3 regions of the Micromonospora sp. C41 genome follow, and region 2 is predicted to be linked to each of the others. Evidence: riboswitches for the same ligand, from Rfam matches in the RefSeq annotation. Region 2 holds a riboswitch; each other region holds the start of a gene.
The links. Region 2 has a riboswitch for cyclic di-AMP ahead of KBX43_RS08785 (hypothetical protein). Riboswitches for the same ligand answer to the same signal wherever they lie in the genome.

Region 1 (5,230 bases), on a different contig from region 2:
GCCGGGCGGCGTTCGACGCGGTGCTCGCCGCGCTCTACGCGCAGGCCCGCACGCTGCGGGTGGGACGGCTGCCGGAGCAGCCCGCCTTCGAGGACGAGATCATCGAGCGGCCGGAGTTCCGCGAGTTCCTCAAGGCGTGGTGGCCCCGGCTGCACCCCCGGCACGTGCTGGACTGGCTGGCCCGCCCGGACCGGCTGCGCCGCTACGCCGGGGGGATCCTCTCCTCGGCCGAGATCCGGTTGCTCGGGCAGGCGTACCGCACGCTCGCGACCGACGGGCTGACGGTGGCCGACATCGCGCTGCTGGACGAGCTGGACGCGCTGCTGGGCAAGCCGGTGCAGCGGGCCCGGCCCAAGCGCGACCCGTACCAGCTCGCCGGTGGCGTGCGCGAGCTGAGCACGTACGCCGATCGGCAGCGCGCCGCCCGCGCGGCGGCGCGGGAGCGTCCGGCCGACTACCGCGACTACGCGCACGTGGTGGTGGACGAGTCGCAGGACGTCTCGCCGATGCAGTGGCGGATGATCGGCCGGCGCGGGCGGCTGGCGTCCTGGACCGTTGTCGGTGACCCGGCGCAGACGGCCTGGACCGGCGACCCGCAGGAGCTGGACCGGGCCCGGGACCAGGCGCTGGGCCGGCGCAAGCGGCACCGCTACGAGCTGACCACCAACTACCGCAACTCGGCGGAGATCTTCGCGGTGGCGGCGGCGGAGATCCGCCGGCTCTACCCGGATCTGCCGCTGCCCGACGCGGTCCGGTCCACCGGCGTTCCGCCGGTCGAGCGCACGGTGCCCGCCGCCGAGCTGCCGGCGGCCACCGTCGAGGCGGCCGAGGCGCTGCTCGGCCAGGTGGAGGGCACCGTCGGCGTGATCACGCCGGTGCCGCGCCGGGACGAGGTGGCCGGCTGGCTGGGCGCGCTCGGCGCGGGCCGGCTCCAGGTGGTGACCAGCCTCCAGGCCAAGGGCATGGAGTACGACGGCGTGGTGCTGGTGGCGCCGAGCGAGATCCGGGCCGATCCGGGCTCGGGGGTGCGCACGCTCTACGTGGCGCTGTCCCGGGCGACCCAGCGCCTCACCACGCTCGACCCGGTGGGGTGAGGGGCCACGCCCGCGCCACCCACAGTTCACTTGCATACATAGCGATGTGAGCATACATTGGGCCCGGCCGGTACGCGGCAGGGAGGGTGTTGGCGTGGGCGCAGGTCATGACCACAGCAGCGCGGTGGCCAACGCGGCACACCGCCACGCAGGCCGGCTCTGGGCCGCGTTCGCGCTGCTCGCCGTCCTGATGGTGGTCGAGGCGGTGGCCGCCTTCACCACCGGCTCGCTCGCCCTGCTCTCCGACGCCGGGCACATGTTCACCGACGTGCTCGGCATCGGCATGGCCCTCGCGGCGATCACCGCCACCCGGCGCGCCGGCACCGACCCGCAGCGCACGTTCGGCCTCTACCGGCTGGAGGTGCTCGCCGCCCTCGCCAACGCCGTGCTGCTCGGCGCCGTCGCGGTCTACGTCCTGATCGAGGCGGTACGCCGCTTCGGCGAGCCGCCGGAGGTGCTGGCCGGCCCGATGCTCGTGGTGGCGGTGCTCGGCCTGCTCGCCAACATCGTCGCCTTCGCGCTGCTGCGCGCCGGGGCGAAGGAGAGCATCAACCTGCGCGGCGCGTACCTGGAGGTGCTCGGCGACCTGCTCGGCTCGCTCGGCGTGATCGCCGCGGCGCTGGTCATCGCGGTGACCGACTGGTGGTGGGCGGACCCACTGGTCGCCGTCGGGATCGGCCTGTTCATCCTGCCGCGCACCTGGCGGCTCGGCCGGGCCGCGGTGCGCATCCTGGTGCAGGCGGCGCCGGAGCACCTCCAGGTGACCGCCGTGCACGACCGGCTGGCCGCGGTCCCCGGCGTGGCCGAGGTGCACGACCTGCACGTCTGGACGCTCACCTCGGGCATGGAGGTGGCCTCGGCGCACCTGACCACCGACCCGGGCGTGGACCCGGCCGGGGTGCTGGCCGCCGCGCGGACGGCGCTGCACGAGGACTTCTCCATCGATCACGCCACGTTGCAGGTCGAACCCGGAGCGTCAGCCGGAGTGTGCGGAAAGACCGAGTGGTGATTAGGGCAGACTTAAATCACCGTGACTGCTGTACACTTATGTCGGTTTTGCCCCACCATGCGGCACTGCGCAACGGAGCCACGCCCGGGCCGCGCCGGTAGGCTCGGTCGCGGCCGCAGCCACCGGCGTCACCGGCGCAGGTGGGGTGGCCGTCGCCTAATCGCCCGAAGGGGCGAGCCGGGGAACCACGTACGTGGGGTGCATCCGCGTCAGCGGTAGGGATCTTCCGTCCCGAACCCGTCAGCTAACCCGGTCGGCGGTTGACGGAAGGACATGTGAATGCCCCCAGTGGCACCTGTACGACGGACGGCCGCCCGGTTGGCGGCCCTGCTCGTCGCGACGCTGACTGTCGGCGTCGCGACCGTTCCGGCCTCCCCCGCCTCGGCGGCGCCCCGGACCGCCCTGCTCGCCGCCGCGCCCGGCGACGACGAGGGCGGCACGCCCGAGCTGCGCGCCCAACTCGACGCGGCCAGCAAGGGCTGGCTGGAGGCGAAGGCCGCGCTGAACCGGTCGGTGAACCGCCAGAAGCAGCTCAACGACCAGCTCGCGAAGGTCGGCGCCGAGCTGGCCGTACGTGACGCCAAGGTCGGTGAGATCGCCGGGGTGGCGTACCGCGCCGGGCGGCTCGGCACCGCCGCCGCGCTGCTCGACAGCAGCAGCCCGGCGGGCTTCATGGACCGGGCCGCCACGCTGGAACAGGTCGCCGCGCACGAGGACCGCACGGTGCGCGAGCTGATCACCACCCGGGACGAGGCCACCCGCACCCGGGCCGCGCTCGACACCGAGATCCGCGAGCAGCGCAAGCAGGTCGAGGTGATGGGCAAGCGCAAGGAGCAGGCCGAGCGCGCGCTCGAAGTGGCGAACGAACGTTCCGCCCGCAACAACAGCAGCGGCGGCGGCAGCGTCCAGGGCACCTCAAGCAAGAACGCGAAGCCCGCGCCACGCAACTCGGACGGCTCGTGGCCGTCGGAGTCGTGCAGCGTCAACGACCCGACCCCGGCCAACGGCTGCATCACCCCGCGGACGCTGCACGCGCTGCAGCAGGCCAAGGCGGCCGGTTTCACCAGGTACGTCTCGTGCCACCGGCCCAGCGGCTCGGGCGAGCACCCGAAGGGGCGGGCCTGCGACTTCGCCGCCCAGAAGAACGGCTTCGGCGGCGTGGCCAGCGGCGGTGACCGGACGTACGGCAACAACCTGGCCGCGTACTTCGTGCGCAACGCCGACCCGCTCGCCGTGCTCTACGTGATCTGGTTCAAGCAGATCTGGCTGCCCAGCAGCGGGTGGAAGTCGTACAGCGGCGGCAACGGCGACCCGTCCAGCGACCACACCAACCACGTGCACCTGTCGGTGTACTAGCGCGCTCCCGGGGGGCCGGCCGGATCGGGCCGGCCCTCCAGCGTCGCGCCGAGACGGGCCGCCAGGCTCAGGTGAGCCGCCCGGGCCTGGCGGAACGCGTACCCGAACAGCGGCGCCGGCGCGGTGAGCGTGATCTCCACGTCGATGCGCACGGTGCCGTCGGGCTCGTCGCGCAGCCGGGTGTGGTTGCGCACCGTCGTCGCCGGCTGCTGCCGGGCGACAGTGACCACCTCGTCCTCGCTCGCGACCAGCACGTCCGCCTGGTACGTGACCGGGAAGTGCAGCGGGCCCAGTTGCAGCCGGTCGGTGATCGCGTAGCTGGCCAGCGCGCCCGGCCGGGCCGGCAGCTGCCGGACCCGGACGATCAGCGGATGCAGCTCGCCCTGGCGACTCAGGTCACCCAGCAGTGCCACCGCGTCGGCCCGGCTGCACCGGGCCTGCACGGTGTAGCTGAAGCTGTCGCTGCTCTGCAAGCGGGCCCCCTCGCCGTCGTACGTCGCGACGATCGTCCCGTACCGACGCCGGGCTGGCAACGGGTAGAAGGTCCCCTGGCCGCAGGGGGTGCGAACGGCGCTCAGGCGCCGGGCAGCACCTCGGGGGTGTCGTCGGCGAACCACGGCTCGGGAGCGCCGAAGAGGCCGAGCAGGCCGGTCACCCAGAGCTGCCGGTGCACGAACCGGCTCGGCTCGGTGACCACGAGCTTGACGCCGCTGACCTCGCAGGTCTGGAAGCCGGCCACCATGGCGCTGATGCCGACCGAGTCGATGAACGTGACGAGCCGCATGTTCAGCTCGATGCGCGAGGGACGGCCCTTCGCGAGCACCTCGGCGATCGCTTCCCGCACCTCGTACGCGGTGTCGACGTCGATCTCCCCACGGGGCGCGATCTGGACGACACCACCCGGCCGCACCGACTTCACGATCGACAGGCTCACGCGAGCACCTCCACTCGCCCTTGACGGGCGCCTCATCAGTACGCGGGCCGCGACCGAGAGTATTCCTCCAACGGCCCGGTCGCCACCCCCCGGGATGAGCAATTCGCGAACTGGGCACACCTGGGCGCTCCCAATCCGGACCTCCGGGTTCCAGTTTCCCCTTCGACGCGGGCCGCGGCCAGCCGTACGGCCGGTCGGACCCGTCGATCCGCCGACCAGGGTAGCGGGCGCGCGCACGTCCCGTCGGCACCGGTCCCGGCGCGTTCGGGTGGTTCGTCCCGTTCGCTGCTCACGAGCCGGGCACCACCGCGAGGGTTTGCCGCGTGCGCCGGTGGGGCACTGCCCCGAGACAGTGAACGCGCCGGATGGACACCGGAGTCCGAAGTGGCCGCCGGCCTTCGGCACCCGAGGAGGTAGAACGATGTTCGGATCCAACCTGCTGGACCGCCGGGGCAAGGCCGAGCGGGTCGCCGACCAGGCGTGGCAGCACCTGCTCTCCGCGGCCGGCTCCGCCGGTGACAGCGTGCGCGACGCCACCCGCAGCGCCCGCCGCAACTCCTCCGGCTTCGCCGACGACGCCACCGACCTGGTCGGCTCCGCCGCCGAGGAGGCGCGCCGGCGGGCCACGCTCGCCTTCGACGCGCTGGCCGGACGCCGGCCCGCCCTGCCCTGGACGCTGCTGATCGCGGCGGCGCTCGCGGGCGCGGCGATCGGCTGGGCCGCCGGCACCGCCGCGCGCGCCGCGGGCAGCCGCGACCGCGCCGCGGACGAGATCGAGTTCGTGGACGTGGACCGCCCGAACTCCCCGGCCGGCCTGGACGGCTGAACCCCACCCGA
Region 2 (5,230 bases):
TTCACTGTCGCCTCGACGCCGTCCATCCGGTTGAGCTTCTTCTCGATCCGGGCGGCACAGGACGCGCAGGTCATCCCGCCGATCGCCAGTTCGATCAGGTTCGGCGCGGTGGGCAGCGTCTTTCCCGTGGCAGTCATCGCGGCACCTCCGGCGCTCAACTGTGCCCGTGCCCCGGCGTGCCGTGTCCGGCGTCCGGGGTCGGTGCGGTGGTGGATACCGGCGCGGTCGGGTCGCCGGCCAGGACGGTGAATTCGGCGGTGTGCACCGCGTCGCCGTGCCGGAAGTCCAGGTAGAGACGGTACGCCCCGGCCGAGGGCACCTCGGCGGCGAACGTGATCGCCGGACCGGCGGGGGTGCGCCCGTCGCCGGGTGTGCCCTCCGGGTGCACGTGCAGGTACGCCAGGTCGCCCTGCCGCAGCGCCACCAGGTGCCCGTACGCGCCGAGGTAGGGCTGAAGGTCGGTGACCGGTCTCCCGTCGCGGCTGACGGAGAGCGTGAGCCGGCTGGTCCGGCCCGGCTCCGGCGTGCCGGTCAGCGTGACTGTGTAGCCGTCGACGGTGGTGCTGGTCACCGGCGCCGGCAGCGGCCGGGCGGCCAGCTCGCCGGGGACCGTGACGTCCAGGCCGAGGGTCAACGGCTCGCCGCCTTCGGGCGTGAAGTCGGCGAACGCCCGCCACACCCCGGGGCCGTCGAGCGGGGAGGCGACCCGCCAGGTGCCGTCGCCGGCCATCTCCGGGTGGACGTGCCGGAAGCCGGACAGGTCCCGGCGCGCGACGATCAGGTGCATGCGCTTGTCGTGGGCCACCTCGAAGCGGGTGACCGGCGTGCCGTCCGGGCCGGTGATCCGGAAGGCGAACTGCCCGGCCGGCGCGGTGGCGGGCTGGAGCGTGTAGCCGCCTTCGGAGACGAGCAGCCCGCCGGGCAGGTGCGCGTCGGCGCCGTTCTCGTCACCGTGACCGGTGTCGCCGGTCCCGTGGTCGCTGCCGCTGTCGTCGTGGCGGGTCTCGGCGGCCGGGGCGACGGGATCGGCCAGGTTGCCGATCCCGTACGCCGCGCCGAAGACCGCCACGAGGCCGAGCGCGAAGCCGCTGAGCTTCGTCGCCGTGTTCATGGTTTCTCCTCGGTTCTGCGGGTCCCGTGGACCCGTCACGCACCGACGAGGTCGTAGCCGGCCTCGTCGACCGCCGCGCGGACGGTGTCCGTGTCCAGCGGGTTCTGACTGGTGACGGTGACCCGGCCGGTGGCCAGGTCGACCTGGACGCCGGTGACGCCCGGAAGCGCGCTCAGCTCGGTGCTCACCGAGTTGACGCAGTGGCCGCAGGTCATACCGCTCACCTGGTAGGTGCTCTCCATGTCGCCCTCCGATCTCATACCCCCTGGGGGTACAGCCGGAACGTTAGCATACCCCCGAGGGGTACGCTATCCTCGTTCTCATGACCGCTCCGTCCAGCCCGACCCGGGGCTACACCGCCAGCAAGGACCAGCTCCTCGCCCGGCTCCGCCGGATCGAGGGTCAGGTCCGTGGCATCGAGAAGATGGTCGAGGACGACCGTTACTGCATCGACGTGCTGACCCAGATCTCGGCCATCCAGGCGGCGCTGGACAAGGTCGGCCTCGGCCTGCTCGACGGGCACGCGCGGCACTGCATGCACGAGGGCGCCGCCGAGGGCCGGGCCGACGAGATGGCGACCGAGATGATGGCCGCCGTCGGCCGCCTGATGAAGCGCGGCTGAACGGGACCTCCGCCCCTCCGAGCAGGGCACATCGACCCGCGCCGACGCGCCCGTGCGGCCGTACCGTCGAAGTGGCGGGCAGGCCGGCCCCGGCGGACCCGCGGTGACGGACGGAGGGCGGCCCGATGATGTGGCAGAGCCCGATGATGGGCTGGATGTGGATCTGGTCCCTGGCGGTGCTGGCGGTGCTGGCAGGGCTCCTCTGGCTGGCCGTACGGTGGACCGGCCCGCAGCGGTCCGGGCCGACGGCGGCCCGGCGCATCCTCGACGAGCGGTACGCCCGCGGCGAGATCGACGAGGACGAGTACCGGCGACGCCGGGCCGGACTGGCCTGACCCGCGCGGGGCGCGCGTCACCGGTCACGGTGTCCGGGAGCACCCAGCCGGGCTGCCTACCATGTCGGGGCGACGACCCGGACGTGGTCGACACGTCCGCGCCGGCCCGGTGACCAGACCGGTCCGGCGGACCAGGCGTCGCCGCGACCGTTGGGAGAGACGCCTTGGGTGCCGACCACACCCGCCCCGCACCGCCCACGCCACCGGGCGTACGGCGGCTGCTCGTCGCCGTGGTGGTGCCGCTGTTCGCGCTCACCGTGATCGCCGCGCTGGTGCTCTGGCCCCGGCAGGACCGGGAGCCGGTCGGCGGCGCGGACGTCCCCCGCTACCACGGCACCGTGACCCGGGTGGTCACCGAACCCTGCCCGCCGACGCCGGAGGCCCCGGAGGGCGCGGGCGGCCCCTGCGGCACCGCGACCGTCGCCGCCGAGCAGGGCCCGGACGCGGGACGGCAGGTCGAGACGCCGCTCCCGGCCGGACCGGGCGCGCCCCGGGTCGAGGTCGGCGACAAGATCGTCCTGGTCGAGCTGATCGACCCGGCCGACCCTTCGATGAAGTCCTACAACATCGCCGAGCACCAGCGCGGCACACCGCTGATCTGGCTGCTTGTGCTCTTCGCCGCCGCGATCGTGGCGTTCGGCCGCTGGCGCGGGCTCGCCGCGCTCGGCGGCTTGGCGGCCAGCTTCGCCATCCTGCTCGGCTTCGTGCTGCCCGGCATCGGTGGCGGCCAGCCGCCGCTGCTGGTGGCGATCGTGGGCGCCGCGTTGATCATGTTCGTGGTGCTCTATCTGACGCACGGGATCACCGCGCAGACGTCGGTGGCGGTGCTCGGCACGCTCGGCAGCCTGGTGATCACCGGCGTGCTCGGCCTGCTCGCCACGTCCGCCACCCATCTGACCGGCTTCGGCAGCGAGGACGCCACCACGCTGTCCATGTTCCAGGGCGACGTGGACCTGCACGGGCTGCTGCTGGCGGGCATCATCATCGGCTCGCTGGGCGTGCTGGACGACGTCACCGTCACCCAGGCGGCCACCGTCACCGAACTCGCGCACGCCAACCCGGGGCTGTCCCGGCGGCAGCTCTACCGGGCGGCGACCCGCGTCGGCCGGGCCCACATCGCGTCCACCGTCAACACCATCGTGCTGGCGTACGCGGGCGCGTCGCTGCCACTGCTGCTCCTGCTGGTCGCCGACTCCCGCCCGGTGAGCCAGATCCTCACCAGCGAGTTCCTCGCCCAGGAGATCGTCCGCAGCGCGGTGGCCACGCTCGGCCTGATCGCCGCCGTACCGCTGACGACCGCACTGGCCGCGATCGTGACCACCGCCGGACGGCGCGCGCCCGGTCCGGAGCCGGCGTCGCCCGTGCCCCCGCCGCCCCGTCCGCCGACCGGACGCGACGACGCGCTGGAGGCGCTCGGCGGCGGAAAAAGTACGGAGGCGACATGGTGACACTCCGCACGGTGACCATCGATTTCAAACGCGACGCTGGTCACGGTGCGCCACGGCGAAATCTCGCTATTGGTCGGCTTCCGGACGTAGATCCGCAGGAGTGCTGTCGGGTAACCTCGCTGCCGGTCACCGCCGAAGGCGCGCACCGGCGCCAGCGGTGCCGCCGCCCAATCGCCTGCGGGCGAGCCGGGGAACCAGGTACATGGGGTGAATCCGCGCGAGCGGTAGGGGCCACTTCCGTCCCGAACCCGTCAGCTAACCCGGTCGGCGGCCGACGGAAGGGAACACTGTGACGCCACCCCTGCGCCGCTGGCTGACACCCCTGGTGGCCGTGCTGGCCTCGCTGGCAGTGCTGGCCGGGCCGAACTCGGCGACGGCGGCCCCCGCCGCGGCGGCCCCGAAGCCGTCCGGGCACGAGGAGGACGGCGAACCACCGCTCATCACCGAGGCGATCGACAGCGCCAACCGGAACTTCCTCCAGGCGAAGGCGAAGCTGGCCAAGTCGCAGGACCGCCAGCGGCGGCTGGCCGCCGAGGTACAGGCGGCACAGGCCGAACTCGAGGCGCTCAGCCCGCAGGTCAACCAGCTCGCCGCCCAGTCCTACCGGACCGGCCGGATGGGCGCGATGGCGATGCTGCTGGAGAGCAACTCGCCCGACTCGTTCGTCCGCCGCGTCAACGCCCTGGACGAGCTGAACCTCCTCAACGCGCAGCGCCTGGCCGCCATCAACGCGGTCAAGAACCGCGCCGAGACGGCCAAGATCGCGCTCGACGCCGAGGTGCGCGAGCAGGAGAAGCAGAAGAACGCGATGGAGCGCGAGAAGGTGCAGGCCGAACGCGCCCTCAAGCTCGTCGGCGGCCTCGGCTTCACCGGCGGCCTGGTCGACGCCACCTCACCGGTCGCCAAGATCGGCCCCGGCCGCACCGCCGACGGCGGCTGGAAGGCCGAGTCGTGCAGCGAGAACGACCCGACCACCTCGGGCTGCATCACGCCGCGGACGCTGCACGCCTACAAGGAGGTCCGGCGCGCCGGCTACACGCGCTTCGTGGGCTGTTACCGGCCGGGCGGGCCGTGGGAGCACCCCAAGGGCAAGGCGTGCGACTGGTCGCTGCAGAACAGCGGCTTCTCACCCTGGCACAACAACGACACCCGCAAGTACGGCAACGACGTGGCCGCCTTCCTCATCCGCAACGCCGACCGGCTGGGCATCTACTACGTGATCTGGAACCGGCAGATCTGGTTCCCGGCCACCGGCTGGAGGTCGTACAGCGGGCCGTCGAACCACACCGACCACGTCCACATGTCGATGCTCTGACCTGGACGCAGCAAGAAGGGGCCGCCCCCGTGGGCGGCCCCTTCGTCGTCCGGCGCTCCGGTCAGCCGGCCAGCGCCGCGTCCGCGTCCGCCGGCGACGAGGGAGCGGGCAGTGACGCCGGGACCTGCGCCACTGTCCGCACCTCGCCGCCGGAGAGCCGGTACGACATCCCCGCCACCGTGCACCGGCCCGCCGCGACCCGCTCGGCCAGCACGGAGGACCGGGCCAGCAGCGTCTCCACGGTCTGCGCGATGTGGACGTCGATGATGCCGTCGAGGTCGTCGATGCCCTGCCGGGCGGCGCGCAGCAGGCTGGGCGAGACCGCGTCCACCACCGCTCCCAGGTGCCCGGCCGGAGCGGCGCCGGTCCGGACCCCCTCCCGGGCGGCCTGGACCGCGC
Region 3 (5,230 bases), on a different contig from region 2:
CGTCGCGGGTGCGCTGCCCGGGCTCGCGGTAGGGGCGCCGGTCGAGCAGCCCGTCGGCGACGAGCTGCTTGAGGCGTGCGGCGGCGACGGGCTCGCTGACGCCGACCCGCCGCGCGAAGTCGTCGAAGCGGCGGGTGCCGAACGACGCCTCGCGCAGCAGGAGCAGCGTGGTGCGGTTGCCGACCACCTCCAGCGCCCGGGCGATCGAGCAGTTGGCGGTGGACCAGGAGTCACGCTGGGCAAGGAGGTCCGTCATGGCGTCGACGGTACCCCCTGACTTAGGAAATCAAAAGTCAGCTACCTCACAGCTGGCCGGGGAAGAAGCCGTGCCGGGCCAGCGGCTCGACGATCTGGTGCTCCTCGTACGACAGGTGCGACAGCAGCGTGTCGGTGAGCAGGTCCACCGCCTCCTGGAGCTGCGTGAAGTCGCCGGGCCGGTGGACCAGTTCCACGAGCGCCCGGTCGACGCCCTCCACCACCCCGTGGATCACCACGTGTTCCTCCTCGAGGCGGTCGAGCACGGCCGCCAGCCCGGCCTCGGAGCGGCGCAGGTGCGGGAAGATCGAGGCGTCCTCCAGCCCGTGGTGCTGGGTGACCATGGTGCAGTAGGCCGCGCAGTACGCCCCGAGCGTCCAGTTGTTCTGCCGCATGGTCATCTCGTTGAGCGCCGCCCGCGCCCGGCCCGGCGAGACGGCGCCCCGCTTGACCTGTTCCAGCAGGTCGCGCACCTGGGCCAGCTCCTGGCGCAGGTGGTCGTGCACGTCCACCAGGTGCTGCCCGGCGGCCTGCCCCCGGGGTGGGTAGACCTGGCCGGCCGGAGGCGGCGGGGCGGTCGGCCGGGTCGACTCGTCCCAGGGGCGGCGCGCGCTCAGACGTACCCCCGGGTCGGGGGTGGGGGTGACCGCCAGCGTGGCCGCGCCGCCGGTGGCGGCTGTGTCGTCGGCGACCGCGCGGGCCCCGCTGCCGGGCGCGGTGCGCTCGGCGGCGACGAGTTCGCGGACCGCCGGCGCGACCTCCTGGGCGAAGATCTGGATCGCGCGCGGCTCGTCGCTGCCGAGGATGAACGTGGTGATGCCGTGCTCCAGCGTGAGCCTGGCCAGCTCCTCCACCCACTGCTCCGGCGGCCCGGCCAGGAAGCCGGCCGACGAGCGCGCGAACGTGCCGGTCACGTTGAGCATGCGGCGGATCTCGGCCGGGTCGCGCCCGGCGGCCTGCGCGCCCTCGTCCACGAGCGCGTTCAGGGCGGGCAGCTCGTCGGGGCCCTTGGGCAGGTAGGACAGGGAGGGCAGCCAGCCGTCCGCGGCGCGGCCGACCAGGCGCAGCATGCGCGGCTTGTACGCGCCGACCCAGATGCCCACCCGATGCGCGGGCGCCGGACCGCGCTTGGCGCCGACCACCCGGTAGTGCTCGCCGTCGACGCGGATCATGCCGCGGCGGTCGGTGTCCCAGACCTCGCGGATCACCCGGATCGCCTCGTCCAGGGCCTCGACCGCCGCGCCGGGGGACAGGCGCCGCCCGCCCGTCGCCTCGATCGCGTCCCAGAACGCACCCGCGCCGAGTCCCATCTCGACCCGGCCGCCGGTGAGCAGGTCCAGGCTGGCCACGCTGCGGGCCAGCACCACCGGCTGGCGCAGCGGCAGGTTGAGCACGTTGCCGGCCAGGCGGATGCGCTCGGTGACGGCGGCCACGTAGGACATCAGCGTCCAGGTGTCCAGGAACCCCGGCTGGTACGGGTGGTCCTGGAACGTGACCAGGTCCAGCCCGACCTGTTCGCAGAGCGTGGCCAGCGCCACCACCTGGTCGGGCTGCCCGGCGGCGGGCGTGATGAAGCCGCCGAAGGTGAGCTCGTGTCCGTGATCGGTCATCCGTCCCGCCCCTCCCGTGATCTTGCTCGGCCCTGCCACGGTAGCTCCACAGGTGGTAGCCCGGCCGGGTGAACACCATCACAAGAAGTGGACGATCGTCGCAAACCGTCCTTAGCGTCGGTTTCGTTCGCATTCGCGGGCACCGCGGGCCGGAAACGCCAAATCCCGCCGCCGGCCCCGGTAACCGAACCTCGTGCGGGAGCGGGGGAACCACACGTTCCACGGTGCATCGTCACCTCGGGGTGAAGCCGCCACCGGCGGCCGGGCTCCTCGGCCCGAACCCGACAGCTCACCTCGTCGGCGTGGAGGAATCCACATGGCAACTGCATACTCGGCCCGAAGCCGCCGTACCGCTCTCGGAGCGGTCCTGGCCGGCGCCGCCGTCGGCGCCGCGAGCCTGTTCGGCCCGGCCGCACCGGCCAGCGCGGGCGTCAACTGGGACGCGGTCGCGCGCTGCGAGTCCGGCGGCAACTGGAAGATCAACACCGGCAACGGCTACTACGGCGGGCTCCAGTTCTCCCGCGCCACCTGGAACGGCTACGGCGGCCAGAAGTACGCCGCCCGCGCCGACCTGGCCAGCCGGTCCGAGCAGATCGCCGTCGCGGAGAAGGTGTTGCGCGGCCAGGGCATCGGCGCGTGGCCGGTCTGCGGCAAGAAGGGCGGCTCGGCGAACGCCGCGGCGACCCGGTCCGAGCGGGCGGCCCCGAAGAAGGCCACCTCGAAGAAGTTCGCCCCGAAGCGGGCCGCCACGCGTAAGGCCGCGCCGGAGCGGGCCGCGACGACTGCGGCGCCGCAGCCGTCGGCCGGGACGTACGTGGTCCGGCGCGGGGACACGCTGTCGGAGATCGCCGTGGCGCAGCGCGTCGACGGTGGCTGGCGTGCCCTGCACGAGCGCAACCGGGCAGTGGTCGGCGACGACCCCGGCCTGATCTTCCCCGGTCAGCGGCTGCGTCTGCGCTGATCTGGTCCGGACGCCCGGCCGGGTCGCCGGGGCGGGGCGTCCGGCCGCCCGCGACACGCCGCGCCGCCGGTGTCCGGCCTGCTCGCGGCGCCGGACGCCACCCGTGACGGCCGCTGACCGCGATTCGTCGGAGCCGGTTGCTAGGGTCACGATGATCGGCTCAGACGTGAAGAAAGCGCGGAAATGACCAACGATCCGTTCTCGGCGGCCGCGAGCATCGACGAACTGCTGACCCGCACGCAGCAGGCGCTCACCGCGATGCGCTCCCGGGCCTCGGAGCACGCCGACGGCGAGCCGGGCGACCTGCTGCGCGCCGAGGGCACCGCAGCCGACGGCCGGGTCCGCGCGGTCGCCGTTCAGGGTGGCCGGCTGGATTCCGTGACGATCGACCCGGACTTGGCCGGCGAGCCCCTCGACGTCCTGTGCGGACATGTCACCGCCGCCGCCAACGCCGCGCTGTCCGAGCTGGACGCCCGGGTCAGCGCGTCGGCGCGGGCCGACGCCGACGCGCTCGCCGCCCGGCTCGGCAGCATGGGTGACCAGGCCGAGCTGTTCGGTCGCGCGATGCACGAGGCGGCCGCGCGGATCCACCGCGACCGCGGCACGGCGTCCCAGGCCGGGCGTCCGGCCTGACCCGACCGCACACGGCCCGGCACGACGCGGCGCCGCCCCGGCACGTGGCGGCGGCCACGCGCGACGCGGCACCGCCCGGCACGACGATGCGGCCGGCCGCCGGGAGGACGACGACCGGCCGCGCTACGCCACGGTCAGCTCAGGGTGACCGCGGTGTCGTCGACGACGAAGGACGTCTGCAGTGAGCTGTCCTCCACGCCGCTGAACGAGATGGTCGCCGTGGTGCCTGCGAGCGACGAGATGTCGAAGGACCGCTGCACGTAGCCGGTGGCCTTGTTCAGGTTGGAGTAGGTGGCCAGCGTGGTGCTGCCGGCCTTGACGGTGAGCTTGTCGTACGCGGTGCCGGTGGTCGTCTCCGCGCTGTCGATGTGCAGCCAGAAGCTGAACGTCGCGCGGCATCCGGCCGGGATCGTCACCGACTGACTGAGCGTGTCGGTGTGCGACGAGCCGTACCCGTCCAGCCACGCCTTGTACGAGCCGCCGTGGGCGGCCTGGCCGCTGTCGGTGGTGATGACGCCGGACGAGGCGGTCCAGCTCACGTTGCCCGACTCGAAGCCGGGGTTGGCGAGCTTGTTGCCGGAGCAGCCGCCCGACGGCGGGGTGGTGGTGGCGGTCGGCGTGGGCGTCGGGGTGCCGCCGGCGCAGGTCGGCTCACCCGACTGGGCCGGCACGCTGACCGCCGCCCAGGCCGCCTTGACCGCGTTGAACTCGGTGCAGCTGCTCGGGTAGAGGTTCTTCGCCGCCTGCAACGTCCAGACGCGGTACTTCAGGTAGGACGAGGACGACGTCTTCAGCAGCATGGCGTTGTACATGATCTTGATGGCCTTCTGGATGCCCAGTCCGCTCACGCTGCTGCTGTTGCAGGTCGAGCTGGACGGCTGCCCGTTGGTCGGGCTGCTGCCGTTGGCCAGCAGGTAGAACCAGTGGTTGCCGGGCCCGGCCGCGGCGTGCACCTCGGTCGACGGGATGCTGCTGGAGTAGCAGTTCGGGTCGCCGAGCGCCGACGGGTTGTACATGTTGCGGATCGGGCCGGAGCCGACCAGGTTGATCTTCTCGCCGACCAGGAAGTCCGGCGCGTCGTAGCTGGACGGCTCGTTGGCGAACCACTCGGTGGCCGCGCCGAACGTGTCCGCCACGAACTCCTGCGTGCCGCCGCCGGAGATGCCGCCGGGGGTGTTGTCGTCGATGCCGTGGCCGATCTCGTGCGCCACCACGTCCAGCGAGCCGATCCACTGACCGGCGGTGTTCTTGCCGATCTGCACCTGGCTGCCGTCGTAGTAGGCGTTCTGGTCGTTGAGGCCCACCCGGATCGGCCAGTAGCCGCCGTTGCCGTTGGCGCCGTTGCGGCCCAGCCACTGGGCGAGCATCTTGTGCTCGGTCTGCGCGGAGAACAGCGCGTCCACGCAGCCGGTCTCCTTGTTCGTGGCGGTGCCGTTGCCCCACACGTCGTCGGAGCCGCTGAACGTGGTGTTGTTCGCCGCGTCCTGGCAGCTCAGGTTCGTGACGGTCGGGTCCTTCATGGTGTACGTGGAGCCCGACTGGGTGGTGTTGAGCGTGAGCGGGCTGGGCCCGTTCCAGGCGCCGGTGCCGGTGCCGCGTACCACGTGCTCCTGCTTGCGCAGGACCGCGCCGGTACGGGCGTCGACGTCGACGGTGAGCCGGCTCGGGCCGTCCGCGCTGGTGCCACGTACCGTGGTCTCCCAGGCCAGCGCCGGTGCGGCGCCGAGCGTGTAGACGACGAGCGTGGTGCCCTCGACGGCGCTGACGGTCT

Region 1: it holds a riboswitch for cyclic di-AMP, as region 2 does, so the genes downstream of both, KBX43_RS27065 (hypothetical protein) here and KBX43_RS08785 (hypothetical protein) in region 2, are expected to answer to the same signal.
Region 3: it holds a riboswitch for cyclic di-AMP, as region 2 does, so the genes downstream of both, KBX43_RS02210 (transglycosylase family protein) here and KBX43_RS08785 (hypothetical protein) in region 2, are expected to answer to the same signal.

What each region holds. Positions count from the first base shown of each region.
Region 1 is NZ_JAGPXP010000035.1:45,376-50,605, forward strand. Features, by position in the region: gene KBX43_RS27055 (AAA family ATPase) at 1-1,094, shown strand, start outside; gene KBX43_RS27060 (cation diffusion facilitator family transporter) at 1,189-2,103, shown strand; cyclic di-AMP (ydaO/yuaA leader) riboswitch at 2,247-2,378, shown strand; gene KBX43_RS27065 (hypothetical protein) at 2,383-3,459, shown strand; gene KBX43_RS27070 (SRPBCC family protein) at 3,456-3,992, opposite strand; gene KBX43_RS27075 (STAS domain-containing protein) at 4,034-4,393, opposite strand; gene KBX43_RS27080 (hypothetical protein) at 4,815-5,219, shown strand.
Region 2 is NZ_JAGPXP010000006.1:29,364-34,593, reverse strand. Features, by position in the region: gene KBX43_RS08815 (cation-translocating P-type ATPase) at 1-137, opposite strand, end outside; gene KBX43_RS08810 (hypothetical protein) at 155-1,111, opposite strand; gene KBX43_RS08805 (heavy-metal-associated domain-containing protein) at 1,147-1,353, opposite strand; gene KBX43_RS08800 (metal-sensitive transcriptional regulator) at 1,434-1,733, shown strand; gene KBX43_RS08795 (SHOCT domain-containing protein) at 1,859-2,068, shown strand; gene KBX43_RS08790 (YibE/F family protein) at 2,233-3,516, shown strand; cyclic di-AMP (ydaO/yuaA leader) riboswitch at 3,671-3,802, shown strand; gene KBX43_RS08785 (hypothetical protein) at 3,806-4,831, shown strand; gene KBX43_RS08780 (carbonic anhydrase) at 4,893-5,230, opposite strand, start outside.
Region 3 is NZ_JAGPXP010000002.1:9,756-14,985, forward strand. Features, by position in the region: gene KBX43_RS02200 (helix-turn-helix domain-containing protein) at 1-256, opposite strand, end outside; gene KBX43_RS02205 (LLM class flavin-dependent oxidoreductase) at 303-1,865, opposite strand; cyclic di-AMP (ydaO/yuaA leader) riboswitch at 2,038-2,183, shown strand; gene KBX43_RS02210 (transglycosylase family protein) at 2,182-2,826, shown strand; gene KBX43_RS02215 (YbaB/EbfC family nucleoid-associated protein) at 3,010-3,459, shown strand; gene KBX43_RS02220 (M4 family metallopeptidase) at 3,594-5,230, opposite strand, start outside.